3 regions of the Paracoccus sp. J39 genome follow, and region 1 is predicted to be linked to each of the others. Evidence: riboswitches for the same ligand, from Rfam matches in the RefSeq annotation. Region 1 holds a riboswitch; each other region holds the start of a gene.
The links. A riboswitch is a leader RNA that binds a small molecule or an ion and turns the genes downstream of it on or off. The one in region 1 is predicted to bind cobalamin.
Positions count from the first base shown of each region.

Region 1 (6,544 bases):
GTGGGTGATCCGGCCATCGGCGGCGATGGCATGGGAGGAGGCGGCCAGCCACGCCTCGCCCGCCGCCTGCCGGGCCTCATCGGTGAAGCTTTCGGCCAGGTCGGCGAGGCCGAGGCCGTAGAGCCCCGGTTTCGGGCCGAAGACGCGGGACGCGCGGGTCCGGTAGGGATTGTCCGCCGGGGTTTCGTCGCGGGTGGAGAGCGCCTCGGCCCCGGTCTCGAAAAGCTGCGCGAGGCCGGGGAAGATGTCGCGGAACAGGCCCGAGACCCGCAGCGTCACGTCGATCCGCGGCCGGCCGAGCTCGGCCAGGGGCAGGATCTCGACGCCCGAGACGCGGCCCGAGACGGCGTCCCAGCGCGGGCTGAGCCCGGCCAGATGCAGGGCCATGGCGAATTCCTCGCCCGCCGTGCGCATGGTGGCGCTGCCCCACAGGTCCACGACCAGCCCCTTGGGCCAGTCGCCGTGATCCTGCAGGTGCCGGCGCAGCAGCTCCTCGGCCAGCTTCACCCCTTGGGCATGGGCATTGCGCGAGGGGACGGCGCGCGGATCGACGGCATAAAGGTTGCGCCCGGTCGGCAGCACGTCCAGCCGCCCCCGCGCCGGCGAGCCGGAGGGGCCGGGCGCCACGCGATGGCCCGAGAGCGCCCGGGCCAGCCCCTCGGTTTCGCCGGCAGCGGTGCCATAGACATGCAGCCCGTCGCCGAAACGGCTGTCCTTGAGATCGCAGAGGAAGCGGTCGATCAGCGGGATCGCCTCGGCCGGGGCGGCATCGGGGGGCAGGCCCAGGTCGGCTTCCACCCCCGCCGCGCGGGCCTCGTCGCGGATGGCCGCGATCAGCCGGTCGCGGCGGCGCGGGTCCAGCCCGTCGGCTGTGGAATATTCGTCCAGCAGCCGCTCCAGATGCGTCAGGTTCTCGGGGATGGCGGAGTCGACCAGCGGCGGCGGCAGGTGGCCCAGCGTCACGGCCGAAAGCCGGCGCTTGGCCTGCGCGGCCTCGCCGGGGTCGTTGACGATGAAGGGGTAGATCACCGGCAGGTCGCCCAGCAGCGCCTCGGGCCAGCAGGTGTCCGACAGCGCCACGGATTTCCCCGGCAGCCATTCCAGCGTGCCATGCGCGCCCATGTGGATCAGGGCGTCCGCCTGCGTCCGCAGCCAGAGGTAGAAGGCGACGTAGTCGTGGCGCGGCGTGCGCGTCAGGTCGTGGTAATCGTCGGCGCGGGTCTTCACCTCGCCGCGCTCGGGCTGCAGGGCGATCAGGTCGGCGCCGTGGCGGAGGGCGGCGAAACGGAAGCCCTCGGCCGGCGGTTCGCCCCATGCCGCCTGCAGGTCGTCCTGCAGGCGTCGCGGCAGGCGGGCCAGCGCCTGCCGGTAATCCGAAAGCGGCCAGTGGATGCGTTCGGTGGTAAGCCGGTGGCCGAGGGCGTCATGCGCAAGCCCGAGGATCGCGCCGCAGGATGCCAGCGCGTCCAGTCCCACCGCATGGGCGAGCTGATGCGCCTTGCCGGGATAGGTGGACAGCACCACCGCCCGCCGCGGCGCCGGCAGGCCGAGCCAGGCCTTGATGCGCGCCACCGCAGCCTCGATGCGGCCCGTGTCCGGGGCGTGGATCACGCGGGCGAATTGCAGGTCGGGGTCGCGCTCTTGCGGTTCCTTGAAGCTGATCGCGCCCAGGAAGATGCGGCCATCGACCTCGGGCAGCACGACATGCATGGCCAGATCGGCGGCGGAAAGGCCGCGCTCCTCGGCCGCCCAGAGCGCGCGGGGGGCGGTGGACAGCGCCACCTGAAAGACCGGGCAATCCGCGCCGTCGAAGGGCGTCGCGCCCGCATCGTCGCGGGCGGAAAAGGCGGTCAGGTTCACCACCGCCGCAAGCCCGGGCAGATGCGGCGCCAGCCAGCCGGCGAAGCCCGGCGCCTTGAGCGAGGGCGCGAAGACCCCGGTCGCGGCAAGGCCGGCCCCGCGCAGGGCGCGGATCATCGCATCCACCGGCGCCATGTCGGCTGCTGTCAGGTAGCTGCGATAGAAGCTGACCAGCAGGCCGGGCCCGGGGCGGTCGATCACGCCGCGGTCGGGGTCGTAGAAGCCGAAATCCGGGATCGCGGCCTCGCCACGGACCGGGGCGGCGGGCAGTCCTGCCGCCTGCGCCAGCTCCGCCAGCGCCATCTGCGCCGCGACCGCGCCGCCCTGGTCGCACAGCGCCGAAAGCCGGCGCAGCAGCGGTGCCGGCAGGGTGGAAAACCGGTCCAGCGTCGGATCGGGCCGGCCGTCCGCCGGCAGGAAGGCCAGCGCGATGCCGTGCCTGCGCGCCAGATCCTGCAGGCTGGCCACGCCATAGGGCCAATAGGGCTCGCCGCCGATCAGCCGGACCAGCACGGCGCGGGCGCCGGACAGCGTCGCCTCGACATATTGATCGACCGAGACCGGGTGCCGCAGCGCCGAGAGGTTGCAGAGCCGCAGCGTGGGCAGGCCGCCGGCTGCCCGGTGCCAGCCCGCCGCGAAAGCGCCGAGGTCGCTGTCGGAATAGGACAGCACCACCAGCTCTGCGGGGCTTTGGCCGGGGTCGGTCGGGACCTCGGTTTCCTCAAGCCCACGGCTTTCGCGGAAGACGACGTGCATCGTCAGGCCGCCAGGATCGCCCGGATCGCGGCCTCGTCGATATCGTCATGCTCGGCGATGACGACAAGGCGCGAGGCGCGGGGGCCGTCGCCCCAGGGCCGGTCGTATTGGTGGCGCACCCGCTCGCCCACCGCCTGGACCAGCAGGCGCATGGGCTTGCCGGCGACGGCGACATGGCCCTTGACGCGCAGGATGTTCTGGTCGCGGGCCAGCCGCTCGATGCGGGCGGCAAGCTCGGCGGGGTCGGCGATCTCGGCCAGCTCGATCACCATCGAGTCGAAATCGTCATGTTCATGGTCCTCGGCGCCGTCGTGATGGCTGGGGCGGGCGGCAAGGTCGTCCTCGGCCGCCGCACCCAGCCCAAGGATCACCCGCGGGTCGATCACCCCATCGGTCAGCGGCAGGATCGGCAGCTTGCGCGGCGCCTCGGCCTCGATCACCGCGCGGGCGGCGGCCAGCCCGTCCTCGCCGGCCAGGTCGGCCTTGGAGAGCAGGACGATGTCGGCGCAGGCGATCTGGTCCTCGAACACCTCGGACAGGGGCGTTTCGTGGTCGAGGCTGTCGTCGGCGGCGCGCTGCGCCTCGACGGCGGCCTCGTCCGGGGCGAAGCGGCCGGCGGCCACGGCCTCGGCATCGGCCAGCGCGATCACCCCGTCCACGGTGATGCGCGAGCGGATCGCCGGCCAGTCGAAGGCTTTCAGCAAGGGCTTGGGCAGGGCAAGGCCCGAGGTCTCGATCAGGATGTGGTCGGGCTTGACGGGCATCGCCATCAGCCGCTCCAGCGTCGGGATGAAATCGTCGGCCACGGTGCAGCAGATGCAGCCGTTCGACAGTTCCATGATGTTCTCGGCCGGGCAGTTCTCGTCCGCGCAGGATTTCAGGATCTCGCCGTCGACGCCCATGGTGCCGAATTCATTGACCAGCACCGCCAGCCGCTTGCCCTGCGGGTTCAGCATCAGGTGGCGGATCAGCGTGGTCTTGCCGGCGCCGAGAAAGCCGGTGATGACGGTCACGGGGGTCTTGGTCAGGTCGGTCATGGGCTACCCAATCGGAGGAATGCGCGCGAGGCTGCGCTTGCGGAAAATCGTGACGCGCTCGCGCCAGGGCACGATGCCGTCGGGGGCGCCGGCATAGGCGGCGGCGCCGGCCAGGATCTCGGGCGCGTCCTCGGCCGACATGCGGCCATAGACATAGGTCCAGCGGCCGGGCGCCGACAGCGCGATGGCCGCGCCGCTGGCGCAGGCCGACAGGCATTCGACCGGGACGATGCGCACGCCGTCGGGGGCCCCTTCGGCGGTCAGCGCGTCATGCAGCCGCGCGCCGGGCACCGGCTCGCCCTCAAGCACCGGCTGGCCGGCGCGGCAGGTGATGCAGACATGCAGCGTGACTGTCATGCGCCCTTCATCCGTTGTGGCGGCAGGGCGCAGGGGCGCGAATGCCCCAAGCCCCAGCGGGAACACCCCGTCCGCCGGTCAATCCTTCTGCGCTGGCAGGTCTCCCGGCTTGCGGATTCGGGCCTTGGCCCACGGCCGCCCCACCTTCCCGGCTTTCGCCAGTGGCTTCGGGGCGACCTCTCCGGTCACGGTCGCGGGGGCGGCTGCTTCCAGGCGGTTGCCTGTCGCATTCCCTCTTCGCCTGTCATAGGACAGGAACCAGCGCCCCCTGTCTGTGCGCGCCCGGTCCCGACTTGTCAAGCGAAGGAGTGCCCGATGCAGACCGACGACAACGCCCGCCATACCGAGAAGATGGCGAAGATCAAGGCCGCCCGCGACAGGATGATGGCCGGGAAGCAGGGCGAGAAGGGGCTGGTCATCGTCCATACCGGCAAGGGCAAGGGCAAGTCCTCCTCGGGCTTCGGGATGATCCTGCGCTGCATCGCCCATGGCATGCCCTGCGCGGTGGTGCAGTTCATCAAGGGCGCCTGGGACACCGGCGAGCGGCGGCTGCTGACCGCGCATTTCGCCGATCTGTGCCAGTTCCACGCCATGGGCGAGGGCTTCACCTGGGAAACGCAGGATCGCGAGCGCGACATCGCCGCCGCCCGCGCCGGCTGGGAAAAGGCCAAGCAGCTGATCCGCGAACCCTCGATCCGCATGGTGCTGCTGGACGAGATCAACATCGCCCTGCGCTATGACTATCTGGATCTGGACGAGGTGCTGGCCTTCCTGCGCGACGAAAAGCCGCCGATGACCCATGTCGTGCTGACCGGGCGCAATGCCAGGCCGGAACTTATCGCGCTGGCCGATCTTGTGACCGAGATGGAGCAGGTCAAGCACCCGTTCCGCGACGGGATCAAGGCCCAGCCGGGCGTGGAGTTCTAGGAGCATGGAGAAATCGCAGGACAAGCCGAAGCTGCTTTCGGGCGGCAACCCGCAAATCCCCAAGGGCTATGGCGAGGCGCCGCTCCGCGCCTATATCGCCGCCATGCCGGGCTGGAAGCAGGAGATCGGCCAGAAGCTGGACGAGATCATCACCCGCACCGTGCCGGGGGTGAAGAAGGCGGTGAAATGGAACTCGCCCCTTTACGGGGTCGAGGAGGGGCACTGGTTCCTCAGTTTCCATTGCATGACGAAATACATCAAGATCGGCTTCTTTCGCGGCACGCAGCTTGAGCCGATGCCGCCGGTCGCCTCGAAACATCCGGAGGTGCGCTACCTGCACATCCCCGAGGGGCCTTTCGACGAGGACCAGTTTGCCGACTGGGTGCGGCAGGCCAGCCGCCTGCCCGGCGAGAAGATGTAGGGCTCAGCGCCGCTGCCAGTCCCGCGCGGTGTTTTCCTGCCAGCCCGCGCGGTGCAGCAGCGGCGTGTCGTCGGTGAATTCGGGCCAGCCGAGGCAGAGGAGTGCCGAGAACTCCCAGTGGTCGGGGGCTTGCAGCAGTGCCGTGATCCGCGCCGGATCGAGGATCGAGACCATGCCGAGGCCCAGGTTGCGCACCCGCGCCGCCAGCCACAGCGCATGGATCGCCATGGCCGTCGATTGCCGCAGGGTTTGCGGCATGGTGGCGCGGCCGAGGCCATGGCCCTCGGCCGGGTCGATCCGGGTGAAGACGGCCAGCCAGACGGGCGCGCGGTCCAGGCCGGCCAGCTTCAGCGCATCGTATTCCTGCCGCTGCCGGCCCTGATAGCGGTTGGCGGCCTCGGCATTGCAGCGCAGGAAATCGGCGCGGATCTCGGCGCGCAGCGCCGGGCTTTCGACCCGGATCACCCGCCAGGGCCGGGCATTGCCGACCGAGGGCGCCAGTTCCATCGCCGCGCGCAACTCGTCCAGCAGTGGCTCGGGGATGGGGTCGTCGCGGAAATGCCGCACGTCGCGGCGCCAGCGCAGGATGCGCTCCAGTGCGGCGCTGTCCTCGGGGCCGAACTCCATCAGGACGCCGCGCAGATGGCGCTGTCGGGCAGGCCCGCGGCCCCGGCGCGGATGGCGATCGGCCGGTCGGGCACCGTCAGCTCGACGGCGAGCGGCTGGCCGGCAACCGTCAGCGGCCGGTGGTCGTTCGCGTTCAGCTCGACCCGCAGCCGGTCGCCGGGCGCGAGCGCGTCGAGGTGATGGGCCGGGCCGTAGAGCCGGGCGATCTTGCGGCCGTTCAGGTAAAGATGCGCGTGCCCCTCGCCGGGCCGGTCGGCCAGCCCGGCATGTTCGGGGGCGAAGCAGAAGCCGGGACTTTGCAGGAACAGGTTCCAGCCCGCGACGCTGTCGGGCTCCAGCCGGGCCGAGGCGGTGGCGCTGCCAGCAGGCAGGTCGATGGGCGCGCCGTGGTCATGCGCCGCGGCCTGCGCGCCATGGCCATGCGCGCCGTGGTCGTGACCGTCCAGCGTGATGCCGTTGGCGGCGGCGATGACGAAGCCCATGCCGCCGCCGAAGATCAGGCCGATCAGCAGCATCGGGATCGAGCGATCCATGTCTGTCCCCCCGGTTCATGGAAAGG
Region 1 is NZ_JAEN01000029.1:15,838-22,381, forward strand. It holds gene cobN (cobaltochelatase subunit CobN) at 1-2,616, opposite strand, end outside; gene cobW (cobalamin biosynthesis protein CobW) at 2,619-3,653, opposite strand; gene L632_RS0119485 (DUF1636 domain-containing protein) at 3,657-4,010, opposite strand; cobalamin riboswitch at 4,087-4,288, opposite strand; gene cobO (cob(I)yrinic acid a,c-diamide adenosyltransferase) at 4,326-4,937, shown strand; gene L632_RS0119495 (DUF1801 domain-containing protein) at 4,942-5,358, shown strand; gene bluB (5,6-dimethylbenzimidazole synthase) at 5,362-5,985, opposite strand; gene L632_RS0119505 (hypothetical protein) at 5,985-6,518, opposite strand.

Region 2 (6,544 bases), on a different contig from region 1:
TTGTAATTGCGGATAAGCGCGATGAGGTCTTCGACGTCGATCATGTTCAGCCCAAGACCTTTGGACTCAGTTCCTGCCTTGCGCTTCCAGCATCATGCGCAGCATGCGCTCCTCGGATTCCTCGTCGGCGGGCTTCGGACGGTCGATCTCGGCGCCCAGAAGCAGCGCCATCGCGTCCTCCTCGGGCTCGTCGACCTCGATCTGGGTCTGCTGGGCCTCGATCATGCGCTCGCGCAGTTCGTCCACGGGCTGGGTCTCGTCGGCGATCTCGCGCAGCGAGACCACGGGATTCTTGTCATTGTCGCGGTCGACGGTCAGCGGGCTCCCCGCCGCGATTTCACGCGCGCGATGGGCCGCCAGCATCACCAGGTCAAAACGGTTCGGAACCTTGTCGACGCAATCTTCGACTGTAACGCGGGCCATCGGTCACCTTATCAGCTGGAATCGGGGTGCAGGGCGAAGCCGGATATTTGGGTGCGCGAAACGGAAATGTCAAGCACTTGCCGGCCGCATCCCGGCCATGGCCTCGGGCGGCAGCGCCGCCAGCATCTGCGCCACGCTGAGCCCAAGGCGCGGATGCACCCAGCCGGGCGCGATCTCGGCCAGGGGCGCCAGCACGAAGCCGCGGTCCTGCAGCCGCGGATGCGGCAGGATCAGCTGCTCGGGCGTGTGGCGCGGCTGTTCCTCGGGCGGCAGGCTGCGCCAACGGTCCTGCGCATCCGCGTCGGGCAGCACCAGATCGCCATGCGCCAGCAGGTCCAGGTCCAGCCCCCGCGCCTGCCAGCGCGGCCCGTCGCGGCGGCGTCCCAGCGCCGCCTCGATCGCGTGCAGCTCGCGCAGGAGTTGATCGGGCGGCAGCGCGCAGGAAAGTGAAACCGCAGCGTTCACATAATCGGGACCGGAACCGGCCGGCACCGCCGGGGTGGACCAGAATCGGCTGACGGCAAGCGGCACAACCGCAGGTAATTTCAAAAGCTTATCCAGCGCGAAACGCAAGCTGTCCGATGGGATACCTGCCGAACTAGGCAGGTTTGCACCCAGCGCCACCAGGACTAAGTTCGCCTTCTGACTTTGGTAAAGAGACATCTTGGGGGAATCGTGTTTTACAAGGATGATCGGCTGGCGTTGTTCATCGACGGGTCGAATCTTTATGCTGCCGCGAAGGCGCTTGGCTTCGATATCGACTACAAGCTCTTGCGGCAGGAATTCGAGCGGCGCGGCAAGCTGATCCGCGCCTATTACTATACGGCCCTGCTGGAGAACGAGGATTACTCACCGATCCGTCCGCTGGTCGACTGGCTGCATTACAACGGCTATTCCATGGTGACGAAACCCGCGCGTGAATATACCGACGCTCTGGGCCGCCGCAAGGTCAAGGGCAACATGGATGTCGAGCTGGTCATCAACGCCATGGAGCTGGCGCCGCGGCTGGACCATGCGGTGCTGTTCTCGGGCGACGGCGATTTCCGGCCGCTGGTCGAGGCGCTGCAGCGCCAGGGCGTGCGGGTCTCGGTGGTCTCGACCATGCGCAGCCAGCCGCCGATGATCGCCGACGAGTTGCGCCGCCAGGCCGACAATTTCATCGAACTGGACGCGCTGCGCGACATCATCGGTCGCCCGCCCCGCGAAAGCGCCCCGCAGCAGGACGCCTGAACCCCCGGCGCCGCCGAAGACCCCGTCCCGGCGGGCCGGCGCCTTTCCCTTCCCCCGCCGCGGCGGGCCAAGGGTCTTTCTTTCCCCGATCATCCACCGCTTCCTGACAGGCTTGGCCATATCCGGCTTGCCAGGCGGCCGCGTTTCGGCGATACGCCCCCTTGCCGGTCCCGAAAGGGCCAAGAGGGAATCCGCGGCGCATCCCTGCGCCAACCGGAACTGCCCCCGCAACTGTAGGCGGCGAGCCGCGTCCGATCACGTCACTGGGTCCTCGACCCGGGAAGGCCAGGACAGGCAGAGACCCGCCAGTCAGGAGACCTGCCGGCGCCTTGACGTTCACACCGGGCGGGGTTGTCCGGGGAGGGTGAGATGACGACAGCCAGACGCGGTCCCATGCCGCCTGCCCCGCCTTGCGGGCAGGACGCGGTCCGCCAAGCCCAACGTTGCGCCGCCTCCGGCCCCTGGTCCCAACCAGATGGAGACGGAGCATGTTCCTGCGTTCGGGCCTGATCGGCCTTTCCCTGTCCCTTGCCGCATTCGCCGCCCATGCCGGCGCGACCGGCTATCCGCTGACGGTCGAGAACTGCGGCCAGACGCTGGAATTCGACGCCGCGCCGGCCTCGGCGGTAAGCGTCGGCCAGGCCGCGACCGAGGTGCTTTACGCGCTCGGCCTCGGCGACAAGGTCGCCGGCACCTCGGTCTGGTTCAGCGAGGTGCTGCCGCAGTTCCGGGACATCGACGCCAAGGTCGCACGGCTGGCCGACAACGATCCCAGCTTCGAAAGCGTGGTGGCCAAGAAGCCGGGGCTGGTCGCGGTGCAATATGAATGGCATGTCGGCCCGCAGGGCATCGTCGCCACCCGCGAGCAGTTCCACGAGCTCGGCATCCCGACCTATGTCATGCCGGCCGATTGCGTCGGCAAGGACAACACGGTCGGGCTTGACGGCACGCGGCTGGCGATGTTCTCGACCGCGAGCCTCTACCAGGGCATCGAGGAACTGGCGGCGATCTTCGACGTGCAGGACCGGGGCGCCGCGCTGGTCGCAGACCTGAAGGCGCGCGAGGAGACGGCCGAGGCCGAGGCCAGGGCGCTGGGGCTCAAGGACGGATCGGCGGTGTTCTGGTTCTCCTCGGCCGAGATGGACATCGATCCCTATGTCGCCGGCCGCAAGGGTGCGCCGGGCTACATGATGGAGACGCTGGGATTGCGGAACATCGTGGAATCGGACGAGGAATGGCCGACCGTCGGCTGGGAGACCATCGCCAGGGCCAATCCCACGGTGATCGTGGTGGCCCGGATGGACCGCCGCCGCTTCGAGGCCGACGACGTCGAGAAGAAGCTCGCCTTCCTGAAATCTGACCCGGTGGCCAGCCAGATGGACGCGGTGAAGGCCGGCCGCATCGTCGTCATGGATGCCGGCGCCATGGACGCGACGATCCGGGTGATCGACGGGCTGGAAGAGCTGGCGGCGGCGCTGAAATCCTACGGCCTGCCGCAATGACGCCGGCCGCGGCCGGACCGCGCAGGGCGCTTGTCGCCGCGCTTCTGGCGCTGGCGGTGCTGGCGGCGGCGGTGCTGGCCGGGGCGATGATCGGCGAGACCCGCATCGCCCCGGATCTGGTGCTGAAGGTGCTGGCCAACCGGCTGTGGCAGGCGGGCCATGCGCTCGACCCGCTGGATCAGGGCATCGTCTGGAGCTATCGCGTGCCCCGCGCGCTGGTCGCCGCCGCCTGCGGCGCGGGGCTGGCCGTCTCGGGCGTGGTGCTGCAGGCGCTGCTGCGCAACGCCCTGGCCGATCCCTATATCCTCGGCATCTCGGCCGGGGCCTCGACCGGGGCGGTGGCGGTGACCATCGCCGGGCTCGGGGCGGGGCTGCTCTCGATGTCGCTCGGCGCCTTCATGGGGGCGCTGATCGCCTTCGGGCTGGTGGCGGCGCTGGCCCGGGCCGCCGGCGCCGACGCCGGACGCGGCGGCGCGGCGCAGATCGTGCTGGCGGGCATCGCCGGCTCGCAGCTCTTCAACGCCCTGACCGCCTTCGTCATCGCGAAATCGGCGAATGCCGACCAGGCGCGCGGCATCATGTTCTGGCTGATGGGCAATCTCAGCGGCGTGCGCTGGCCCGAGGTGCAGCTGGCCGTGCCGGTCGCCGTCATGGGCTGGCTGATCTGCCAGCTGCATGCGCGCGGGCTGGACGCCTTCGCCTTCGGGGCCGACAGCGCCGCCTCGCTGGGCGTGCCGGTGCGGCGGGTCCGGGCGGTGCTGATCCTGGCCGCGGCGCTGGTGACGGCGGTCATGGTGTCGATCCTGGGCTCGATCGGCTTCGTCGGGCTGGTGATCCCGCATGCGGCGCGCTTCCTGGTCGGCGTCCGCCACGGCCGGCTGATCCCGGCCGCGGCGCTGATCGGCGCGGTCTTCCTGATCGGCGCCGACATCCTGTCGCGCGTCATCATCAGGGGCCAGGTCCTGCCCATCGGCGTCGTCACCGCACTGATCGGCGCCCCGGCCTTCGCGCTGATCCTGATCCGCAGCCGGGGCCAGATGCGATGAGGCTTTCGGCGCAATCCCTGTCCCTCGCCCTGCGCGGGCGCGAGATCATCCGCGACGTCTCGCTGGAGGTGACGCCCGGCGAGACGCTGGCGCTGGTCGGGCCGAACGGTTCGGGCAAGTCGACGCTGCTGCGGCTGCTGGCCGGGCTGGTCCGCCCGGACCGGGGCGCCATCCGGCTTGAGGGTCAGCCTCTTGCCCGGCTGTCGCGTCGCGGGATCGCGCAGCGCATCGCGCTGGTCGAGCAGCAGGCCGACACCGCCGAACGCCTGACCGCCCGCGCCGCCGTCGAGCTGGGCCGCACCCCCTGGCTCTCGGCGCTCGCACCCTGGAGCGAGCGGGACGAGCGGCAGGTCGCCCGCGCGCTCGACGCGGTGGAAATGAGCGCGCTGGCGGATCGCAGCTGGGCCACCCTGTCGGGCGGCGAGCGCCAGCGGCTGCACATCGCCCGCGCCCTGGCGCAGGAGCCGGGACTGCTGCTGCTCGACGAGCCGACCAACCATCTGGACATCCACCACCAGCTGGCGATCCTGGGCTTCATCCGGCAGCTGCCCATCACCACCGTCATCGCGCTGCACGACCTCAACCAGGCCATGGGCTGCGACCGCGTCGCGATGCTGGACGGCGGCCGGCTGGTCGCCTGCGGCCCGCCCCCCGAGGTGCTGCGGCCCGATCTGGTCGCGCGCGTCTTCGGCATCCGCGTCCGGCGGGTGCCCGATCCGGCCGGCGGGCCGGACATCCTGACCTTCTCGATCACCTGAAAGGACGCCCATGGTTTCCCGCAGCCTCGCCCTGCTCCTGCTGACCGCCGCCCCTGCCCTCGCCGAGATCCACGAGGTCAGGATGCTGAACCGCAACGAAACCGGCCCGATGGTCTACGAGCCGGACCATCTGGTGGTCGCGCCCGGCGACACGGTCCGCTTCCTGCCGACCCAGCCCGGCCATAACGCCGCGACCATCGACGAGATGATCCCCGCCGGGGCCGAGCCCTTCAAGAGCGGCCTCAACAAGGAATTCGAGGTCACGCTGACCGTGCCCGGCATCTACGGCATCAAATGCAGCCCGCATTACGCCATGGGCATGGTCATGCTGATCCGGGTCGGCGAGGCGGCCGCGCCCGAGATCCCCGCCGCCGTCCCGGCCCGCGCCAGAACGCGCTTCGAGGAGATCCTCGCCCGTCACGGTTCCCCGGACTGAGCCGGCCGGAGCGCCGCGGCCCCGGCGCCGGGCCTCCGATTGCAAATGTCCCCGGTTCTGCGGCGGCAAGGGGCCTTGGCGATCCCGTCGGCGGACCTGCCGGGACTGCCGTCCCATGCGGCTTGCGCGATGCCGCGCGTCCTAGCGTTCGGTTAGCTTCAGCTCGATGCGGCGGTTCTGGGCCCGGGCCTGGGCCGTGTCGCCCGCCGCCACCGGCCGGGTATCGGCAAAGCCGGCCGGGGCAAGGCGGGTGGCCGGAAAGCCCAGCTGGTCCACCATGTAGCGCACCACGGCCAGCGCCCGCGCCTGGCTCAGTTCCCAATTGTCGCGATAGCGCCCCAGCCCGGACAGCGGCTGGTCGTCGGTATGGCCGTCGACGCGGATCATCCAGTCGATCTCCGGCGGGATATCGCCCGAGATCTGCTTCAGCATGTCGGCGACCCGCGCGATCTGCTCTCGGCCGCCGGGCGACAGCGTCGCCTCGCCCGGCGCGAACAGCACTTCCGAGGAAAACACGAAGCGGTCGCCCACGACGCGCACGCCCTCGCGCCCTTCCAGGATCTGCGACAGCCGGCCGAAGAATTCCGAGCGATAGCGCGCCAGATCCCGGGCCTCGGCCTCGGCCTTGCTGCGCGCCTCCTCCTCCAGCGCGCGGCGCTTGCGCTCCTCTTCGGCGGCGCGCAGCAGGGCGACGTTGAGCTGCCGGCCCAGATCCTCGGCGCGCAGGTCGGCCTCGCGGCGTTCCTCGCCCGCGGCGTCCAGCACCGCGCGCAGGCTGCCCAGCTGGTCGTTGAGCTGCGCCACCTGCCGGTTGAGCAGCGCGACGCGGCGCTGGTCCTCGGCGGAAAGCGCCTCCTGCTCGGAAATCTTCTGCCGCGCCAGCGCCAGCAGCCCGGCCTGCTTCTCGGCCTCGCTGGCCTGGGCCTCGGCCTGCTCGCCCAGCTCCTTCTTGGCCGCCTCGGCGGCGGCAAGCAGGGTCAGCGTCTCCTCGGCCTGTTTGCGCGCTGCCTCGAGCTCCAGCGTGGCGGCGTCGAGCTCGGCGTCGGATCTCGCCAGCCGCTCGCGCAGCGCCTCGGCGGCGGCGGCGTCGGCCAGGCGGGCGGCTTCGGTCTCGTCCAGCTGCTGCCGGGTCTCGGCATTGCGGCGGCG
Region 2 is NZ_JAEN01000011.1:24,656-31,199, forward strand. It holds gene L632_RS0112035 (bifunctional (p)ppGpp synthetase/guanosine-3',5'-bis(diphosphate) 3'-pyrophosphohydrolase) at 1-44, opposite strand, end outside; gene rpoZ (DNA-directed RNA polymerase subunit omega) at 67-423, opposite strand; gene folK (2-amino-4-hydroxy-6-hydroxymethyldihydropteridine diphosphokinase) at 493-1,086, opposite strand; gene L632_RS0112050 (NYN domain-containing protein) at 1,099-1,653, shown strand; cobalamin riboswitch at 1,802-1,994, shown strand; gene L632_RS0112055 (ABC transporter substrate-binding protein) at 2,142-3,155, shown strand; gene L632_RS0112060 (iron ABC transporter permease) at 3,152-4,201, shown strand; gene L632_RS0112065 (ABC transporter ATP-binding protein) at 4,198-4,959, shown strand; gene L632_RS0112070 (pseudoazurin) at 4,970-5,395, shown strand; gene L632_RS0112075 (peptidoglycan -binding protein) at 5,537-6,544, opposite strand, start outside.
Region 2: it holds a riboswitch for cobalamin, as region 1 does, so the genes downstream of both, L632_RS0112055 (ABC transporter substrate-binding protein) here and L632_RS0119485 (DUF1636 domain-containing protein) in region 1, are expected to answer to the same signal.

Region 3 (6,544 bases), on a different contig from region 1:
GTTCAGGAAGTCGGAATCGTTGCGATGGCTTTCGCGCGGATTCTCGTCGGTGGCGTGGGTGACGCTGTTGACGCTGTAATCGTCCCAGCGCAGGCCCACCGTCGCCTCCCATTGCGGGGTGAACGTGATGGTGTCCAGCGCGTAGATGCCGCGCGACTTGGTGGTGCTGTAGCCGGTATCGCCGCCGCGCTCGATGCTGCCGCCCCAGGGCGCGCCGGCATCCGGATTCTCGTAGGGCGAGGTCGGCATAGGATCGGGGTTGACCACCGTCAGCCGGCGGGTGGTGGCGCGGGAATTGGCGATGTCCACGCCGACCGCAAAGCTGTGCTCGACGCCCCCGGCCTGCGCTTCGCCCGAAAGCTGGGCGTTGAACGACACGGTCTCGTTCACCCGGTCCGAAGCCTTGGAGCTGCGCGACACCAGCCCGTCGCTGCCCGAGGTCGGCGAGGTCACGACATAGGTATTGGTGTCGCGCGCCTTGCGCAGCGCCGTGGTCAGCCGCAGGCTGTCCGAGAATGCGTGCTCGAACTTCAGGTAGCCCGAGGCGGATTCCACGTCGCGGAAATCGCGCGCATGCAGGCCATAGAAGGTATCGGGATCGACATCGGCCGGCAGGAACGGGTCGATGCGGGTGCCCGAGCCGCGCCGCCATTCGGCAGGCGTGGTGGCATTCGACATCGGCACGCCATAATCGGGCGTATCCTCGTCCTTGTAGTAATAGAGCCCGGCGGTGATCTTGCTGTCATCGGTCAGCCGATAGCTGAAGCTCGGCGCCACCCCGAACCGCCTGGACTCGACACCGTCGCGCCCGCCCAGATCGTCGGCGCGCTGCCCCATCAGGTTCAGGCGCAGGCCGAGGGCGCCGAATTCGCGGTTCGAATCCAGCGTGCCGCGGAGATAGTTGCCGGTTCCGTAGGACAGCGCCACCTGGTCAAAGGCGCCCGGCTGCGGGGTCTTGCTGTTCAGGCTGATGGTGCCGCCGGTCGAACCGGCGCCGGAATAGACGCCGCCCGGCCCCTTGTTGATCTCGATCGATTCCAGGTTGAAGGCCTCGTATTGCGTGCGCGAGGCATTGCGCATGCCGTCGATCAGCAGGTCCTGGCTGGCCTCGAAGCCGCGGATATAGGGGCGTACGCCCTGCGGCACGCCGCCCTCGCCCGCGCCCAGCGTGACGCCCGGCGTGGTGCGCAGCACGTCGGCGACCGAGGTCTGGCCGCGCTCCTCGATCTCGCGCGCGGTGACGACGGTGACCGAGCGCGGGGTGTCGAGCAGCGGCGCGGTGGCCTTGTCCGAGGTGCTTTCGGTGACCTTGTAGCTTGTCTCGGCCTCGTTGCCCTGCTGGCGGCGGATGACCACCGTGTCCAGAGTGACGGTGTCCTGCGCCTGTGCAGGGCCGGCCACGCCGGCCGAGATGGCCAGCACCGGCAGCAGGCCCAGGGTCGGCAGCAATTGCGCTGCGCCCCCCGTGACCGGCGGTTTCGGATGGGACTTGTTCATGGATTGCTCCCGGCACAAAAGAAATCGCTGCCATCCGCGAGGATGGAGGCGACAGGAACGTGCTGGCTCAGCAGAGTGGCTTGCGGTGAAACGAGCCGGGAGGGGGAGCAGTCGCCCCCTGTCCTAGCCGCGCGTGATCCATGCAAGAGGGTTAATTGTCGCAAATTGTCAAACGACGCTGCGTAAAATCCCGGATCGGCAGGCCCGACTGTTGCAGCGATTCAACAATCCGGATGCTCTCCCGTCGGAAAAGGTGCCGCAACTCTCGGCCGGGATGCAAGTGGCGCCCGCCCCGCGGGCGTTCGAAAGCCCACCAGATGTTCCAATGGGCGGGCAGTTTCCCACTAGATGTGGATTGACCTGCGTGGCGGAGCGTGGCTAACTGCAGGGGTCATGGTTACCTCCGGGGCGACTCGGGGATCAACAGGGAAGCCGGTGCAAGGCCGGCACTGCCCCCGCAGCTGTAAGCGGAGAGCGACGCTGGAATGCCACTGGGGCCAGCCCCGGGAAGGCCAGCCAAGCCGGGACCCGCGAGTCAGAAGACCTGCCATGGCGCGAAAGGACGAAACCGTGCGGCGGGCGCGGGGCTGAAGCGGTTCCGATGGCGCGGTCATCGGGCGCGGCCCCTGCTTGCCGACAGAAAGAAGGAGCAGAGGCATGACCATCACCGTTTATTCCAAGCCCGCCTGCGTGCAATGCACCGCCACGACCCGGGCGCTCGAGGCGCGCGGCCTGCCCTATCAGCTGGTCGACCTGACCGAGGATGAGGCGGCGATGGAACTGGTCACCTCGCTCGGCTATCGCCAGGCGCCCGTCGTCGTCGCCGGCGAGGCGCATTGGGCGGGTTTCCGGCCCGACATGATCGGCCGGCTGTCCTGAACGCGCGGCCATGGGCGGGCACCGGGGCGAACTGGTCTATTATTCCTCGGGCTCGGGGAACACGGCGCGCTTCATGGCGCGGCTGGGGCTGCCGGCGCTCCGCATCCCGGTCTCGCCGTGCGAGATCCTGCCCGAGCCCGGCCGGCCCTATGTGCTGATCTGCCCGACCTATGCCGATGGCGCGGGGCGGGGCGCGGTGCCGAAACAGGTCATCCGCTTCCTGAACGACCCCGGGCGCCGCGCGCTGCTGCGCGGCGTGATCGGCGCCGGCAACCGCAATTTCGGCGCCACCTTCGCCCTGTCGGCGAGGGTCATTTCTGCTAAATGCGACGTCCCCGTGCTGTATCGATTCGAGCTGGCGGGCGACGACAACGATCTTTCCCGCGTCCGGGCGGGGCTTGAGAAATTCTGGGGGACGGAATGCTTGACAATGGCGTAAAGGCCGTGCTGGACCATCACGCGCTGAACGCGATGCTGAACCTTTACGACGGCGAGGGCCGCATCCGCTTCGAGGCGGATCGCAAGGCCGCGCGGCAATATTTCCTGCAGCATGTCAACCAGAACACCGTGTTCTTCCACAATCTCGACGAGAAGCTGCGCTATCTCGTCGACGAAGGCTATTACGAGCCCGAGGTGCTGGACCAGTATTCGCGCAATTTCCAGCGCGCGATCTGGGATGCTGCCTATGCGCGGAAGTTCCGCTTCCCGACCTTCCTGGGCGCCTTCAAGTATTACACCAGCTATACGCTGAAGACCCGCGACGGCCAGCGTTACCTGGAACGCTACGAGGACCGGGTGGTCATGGTCGCCCTGACGCTGGCGCGCGGCGACGAGGCGCTGGCCATGCGCTTCATGGAGGAGATGCTCTCGGGCCGCTTCCAGCCGGCGACGCCCACGTTCCTCAATGCCGGCAAGAAGTCCCGTGGCGAGCTGATCTCGTGCTTCCTGCTGCGGCTGGAAGACAACATGGAGAGCATCGGCCGCTCGATCAACTCGGCCTTGCAGCTCTCGAAGCGCGGCGGCGGCGTGGCGCTGATGCTGACCAACCTGCGAGAGGCCGGCGCACCGATCAAGGGGATCGAGAACCAGTCCTCGGGCGTTATCCCGGTGATGAAGCTGCTGGAGGACAGCTTCAGCTATGCCAACCAGCTGGGCGCGCGGCAGGGCGCGGGCGCGGTCTATCTGAACGCGCATCACCCCGACATCCTGCGCTTCCTGGACACCAAGCGCGAGAATGCCGACGAGAAGATCCGCATCAAGACGCTGTCCCTGGGCGTGGTGATCCCCGACGTGACCTTCGAGCTCGCCAAGCGCAACGAGGACATGTATCTGTTCTCGCCCCATGACGTGGAGCGGGTCTACGGCCTGCCCTTCTCGGAGATTTCCGTCACCGAGAAATATGCCGAGATGGTCGACGACAAGCGCATCAGGAAGAAGAAGATCAATGCCCGCGCCTTCTTCCAGACCCTGGCCGAGATCCAGTTCGAGAGCGGTTATCCCTATATCATGTTCGAGGATACGGTGAACCGTGCCAACCCGGTCGCCGGCCGCATCAGCATGTCGAACCTGTGCAGCGAGATCCTGCAGGTGAACGAGGCGAGCACGTTCAACGAAGATCTGAGCTATTCCCATTTGGGCACTGATATCTCATGCAATCTCGGATCGCTGAACATCGCCGCGACCATGGACGGGCCGGATTTCGGCGCGACCGTCGAGGCGGCGATCCGGGCGCTGACCGCGGTGTCGGAGATGTCGGCCATCGACGCCGTGCCCTCGATCCGGCGCGGCAATGACGAGGCCCATGCCGTGGGCCTGGGCCAGATGAACCTGCACGGCTTCCTGGCGCGCGAGCGCATCCATTACGGCAGCCCCGAAGGGATCGAGTTCACCTCGGTCTATTTCGCCGCCGTCGCCTATCACGCCATCCGCGCCTCGAACCTGCTTGCCCAGGAAAAGGGCCGGACGTTCAAGGATTTCGAGAAGTCGAAATATGCCGACGGCTCGTTCTTCGACAAATACGTCACGCGCGACTGGCTGCCCTCGCTGCCCGAGGTCGCCCGGGTCTTCGAGGGCATCGCCCTGCCCACGCGCGAGGATTGGGCCATGCTGCGGGAATCGGTGATGCGGCACGGGCTTTACAACCGCAACCTGCAGGCGGTGCCGCCCACCGGCTCGATCAGCTACATCAACAACTCGACCAGCTCGATCCACCCCATCGTCGCCAGGATCGAGATCCGCAAGGAAGGCAAGATCGGCCGCGTCTACTATCCCGCGGCCTTCATGACCAACGAGAACCTGGACTATTACCGCGACGCCTACGAGATCGGTCCCGAGGCGATCATCGATACCTATGCGGCGGCGACCGAACATGTCGACCAGGGCCTGTCTCTGACGCTGTTCTTCCCGGCCGAGGCCACCACGCGCGACATCAACCGCGCCCAGATCTACGCCTGGAAGAAGGGCATCAAGACCATCTATTACATCCGGCTGCGCCAGACCGCGCTGGAAGGCACCGAGGTGCAGGGCTGCGTCTCCTGCACGCTTTGAGCCGGGGGTTTCACACCCCCGGACCCCCGTGGGATATTTAGACAAGAAAGAAAGGTTCTTCGGATGAAGGATCATGCCCTGCGCACGCCCTTGCGAGCGATCAACTGGAACCGGCTGGAGGACGAGAAGGACCTGGAGGTCTGGAACCGGCTGACCGTGAATTTCTGGCTGCCCGAGAAGGTGCCGCTGTCCAACGACGTACAGAGCTGGGCCACGCTGCGGCCAGAGGAGCGCGAACTGACCATCCGGGTGTTTACCGGGCTGACGCTTCTGGACACCATCCAGAACACCGTGGGCGCGCCTGCGATGATGCCCGATGCGCTGACCCCGCATGAAGAGGCGGTCTTGTCGAACATCGCCTTCATGGAGGCGGTGCATGCGCGCAGCTATTCCTCGATCTTCTCGACGCTGTGCCTGACGCCCGAGGTGGACGCGGCCTTCCGCTGGGCCGAGGAGAACCCGCATCTGCAGCAGAAGGCGCGGCTGGTGCTGGAGGAATACAAGGCCGGCTCGGACCCGCTGAAGCGCAAGATCGCCAGCGTGTTCCTGGAAAGCTTCCTGTTCTATTCCGGCTTCTACCTGCCGATGTACTGGTCGAGCCGCGCCAAGCTGACCAATACCGCCGACCTGATCCGGCTGATCATCCGCGACGAGGCGGTGCATGGCTATTACATCGGCTATAAATACCAGCGCGGTCTGGAGCGGCTGGGCGAGGCCGAGCGCGCGGCGCTGAAGGATTTCGCCTTCGCGCTGATCTTCGATCTCTACGACATCGAGGCGAAATATACCGCCGAGCTTTACGACGGCATCGGGCTGACCGAGGACGTCAAGGCCTTCCTGCATTACAACGCCAACAAGGCCTTGCAGAACCTGGGCTACGAGGCGCTGTTCCCGCCGCAGGCCTGCGAGGTCAACCCGGCGATCATGGCCGCCCTGTCGCCGGACAGCGAGAACCACGATTTCTTCAGCGGCTCGGGGTCGAGCTATGTCATCGGCAAGGCGGTGGCGACCGAGGACGAGGACTGGAATTTCTAGGGTCGTGGGTTCCGCGCCAGCCGCTGCGCGATGGCCGAGCAGACCAGCAGCTGCGTCATGTGATAGATCATCACCGGCAGCACGATCGCACCCACCGCCGCGGCCGGAAAGATCGCCGTGGCGATGGGCAGCCCGCTGGCGAGGCTTTTGGTCGAGCCGCAGAAGAACAGCACCGCCTGGTCCTGGGGCGGCAGGCGGAACAGCCGCCCGGCACCGACCATGCCCCCCATGACCAAGGCCAGCAGCAGCGCGGTGACCAGGAAGCACAGCACCAGCCCCGGCACCGGGATCGCCGACCAGATGCCGGCGACGGTGCCGGCGCCGAAGGCGGAATAGACGATCAGCAGGATCGAGCCCCGATCCACCACCATGGTCAGCAGCCGGTGGCGCTGGACGAAGCCGCCGATCCAGCGCCGCAGCAATTGCCCGGCGACGAAGGGCAGCAGGATCTGCACGGCGATCTTCTCGATGGCGTCGAGGCTGGCGCCGCCCCCCTCCTGATGCAGAAGATGCGTGACCAGCAGCGGCGTCAGCACCACGCCCACCATGTTCGACAGCGAGGCCGCGCAGATCGCCGCCGGCACGT
Region 3 is NZ_JAEN01000020.1:3,177-9,720, reverse strand. It holds gene L632_RS22940 (TonB-dependent siderophore receptor) at 1-1,497, opposite strand, end outside; cobalamin riboswitch at 1,875-2,064, shown strand; gene nrdH (glutaredoxin-like protein NrdH) at 2,155-2,376, shown strand; gene nrdI (class Ib ribonucleoside-diphosphate reductase assembly flavoprotein NrdI) at 2,387-2,815, shown strand; gene nrdE (class 1b ribonucleoside-diphosphate reductase subunit alpha) at 2,797-4,923, shown strand; gene nrdF (class 1b ribonucleoside-diphosphate reductase subunit beta) at 4,987-5,958, shown strand; gene L632_RS0116590 (bile acid:sodium symporter family protein) at 5,955-6,544, opposite strand, start outside.
Region 3: it holds a riboswitch for cobalamin, as region 1 does, so the genes downstream of both, nrdH (glutaredoxin-like protein NrdH) here and L632_RS0119485 (DUF1636 domain-containing protein) in region 1, are expected to answer to the same signal.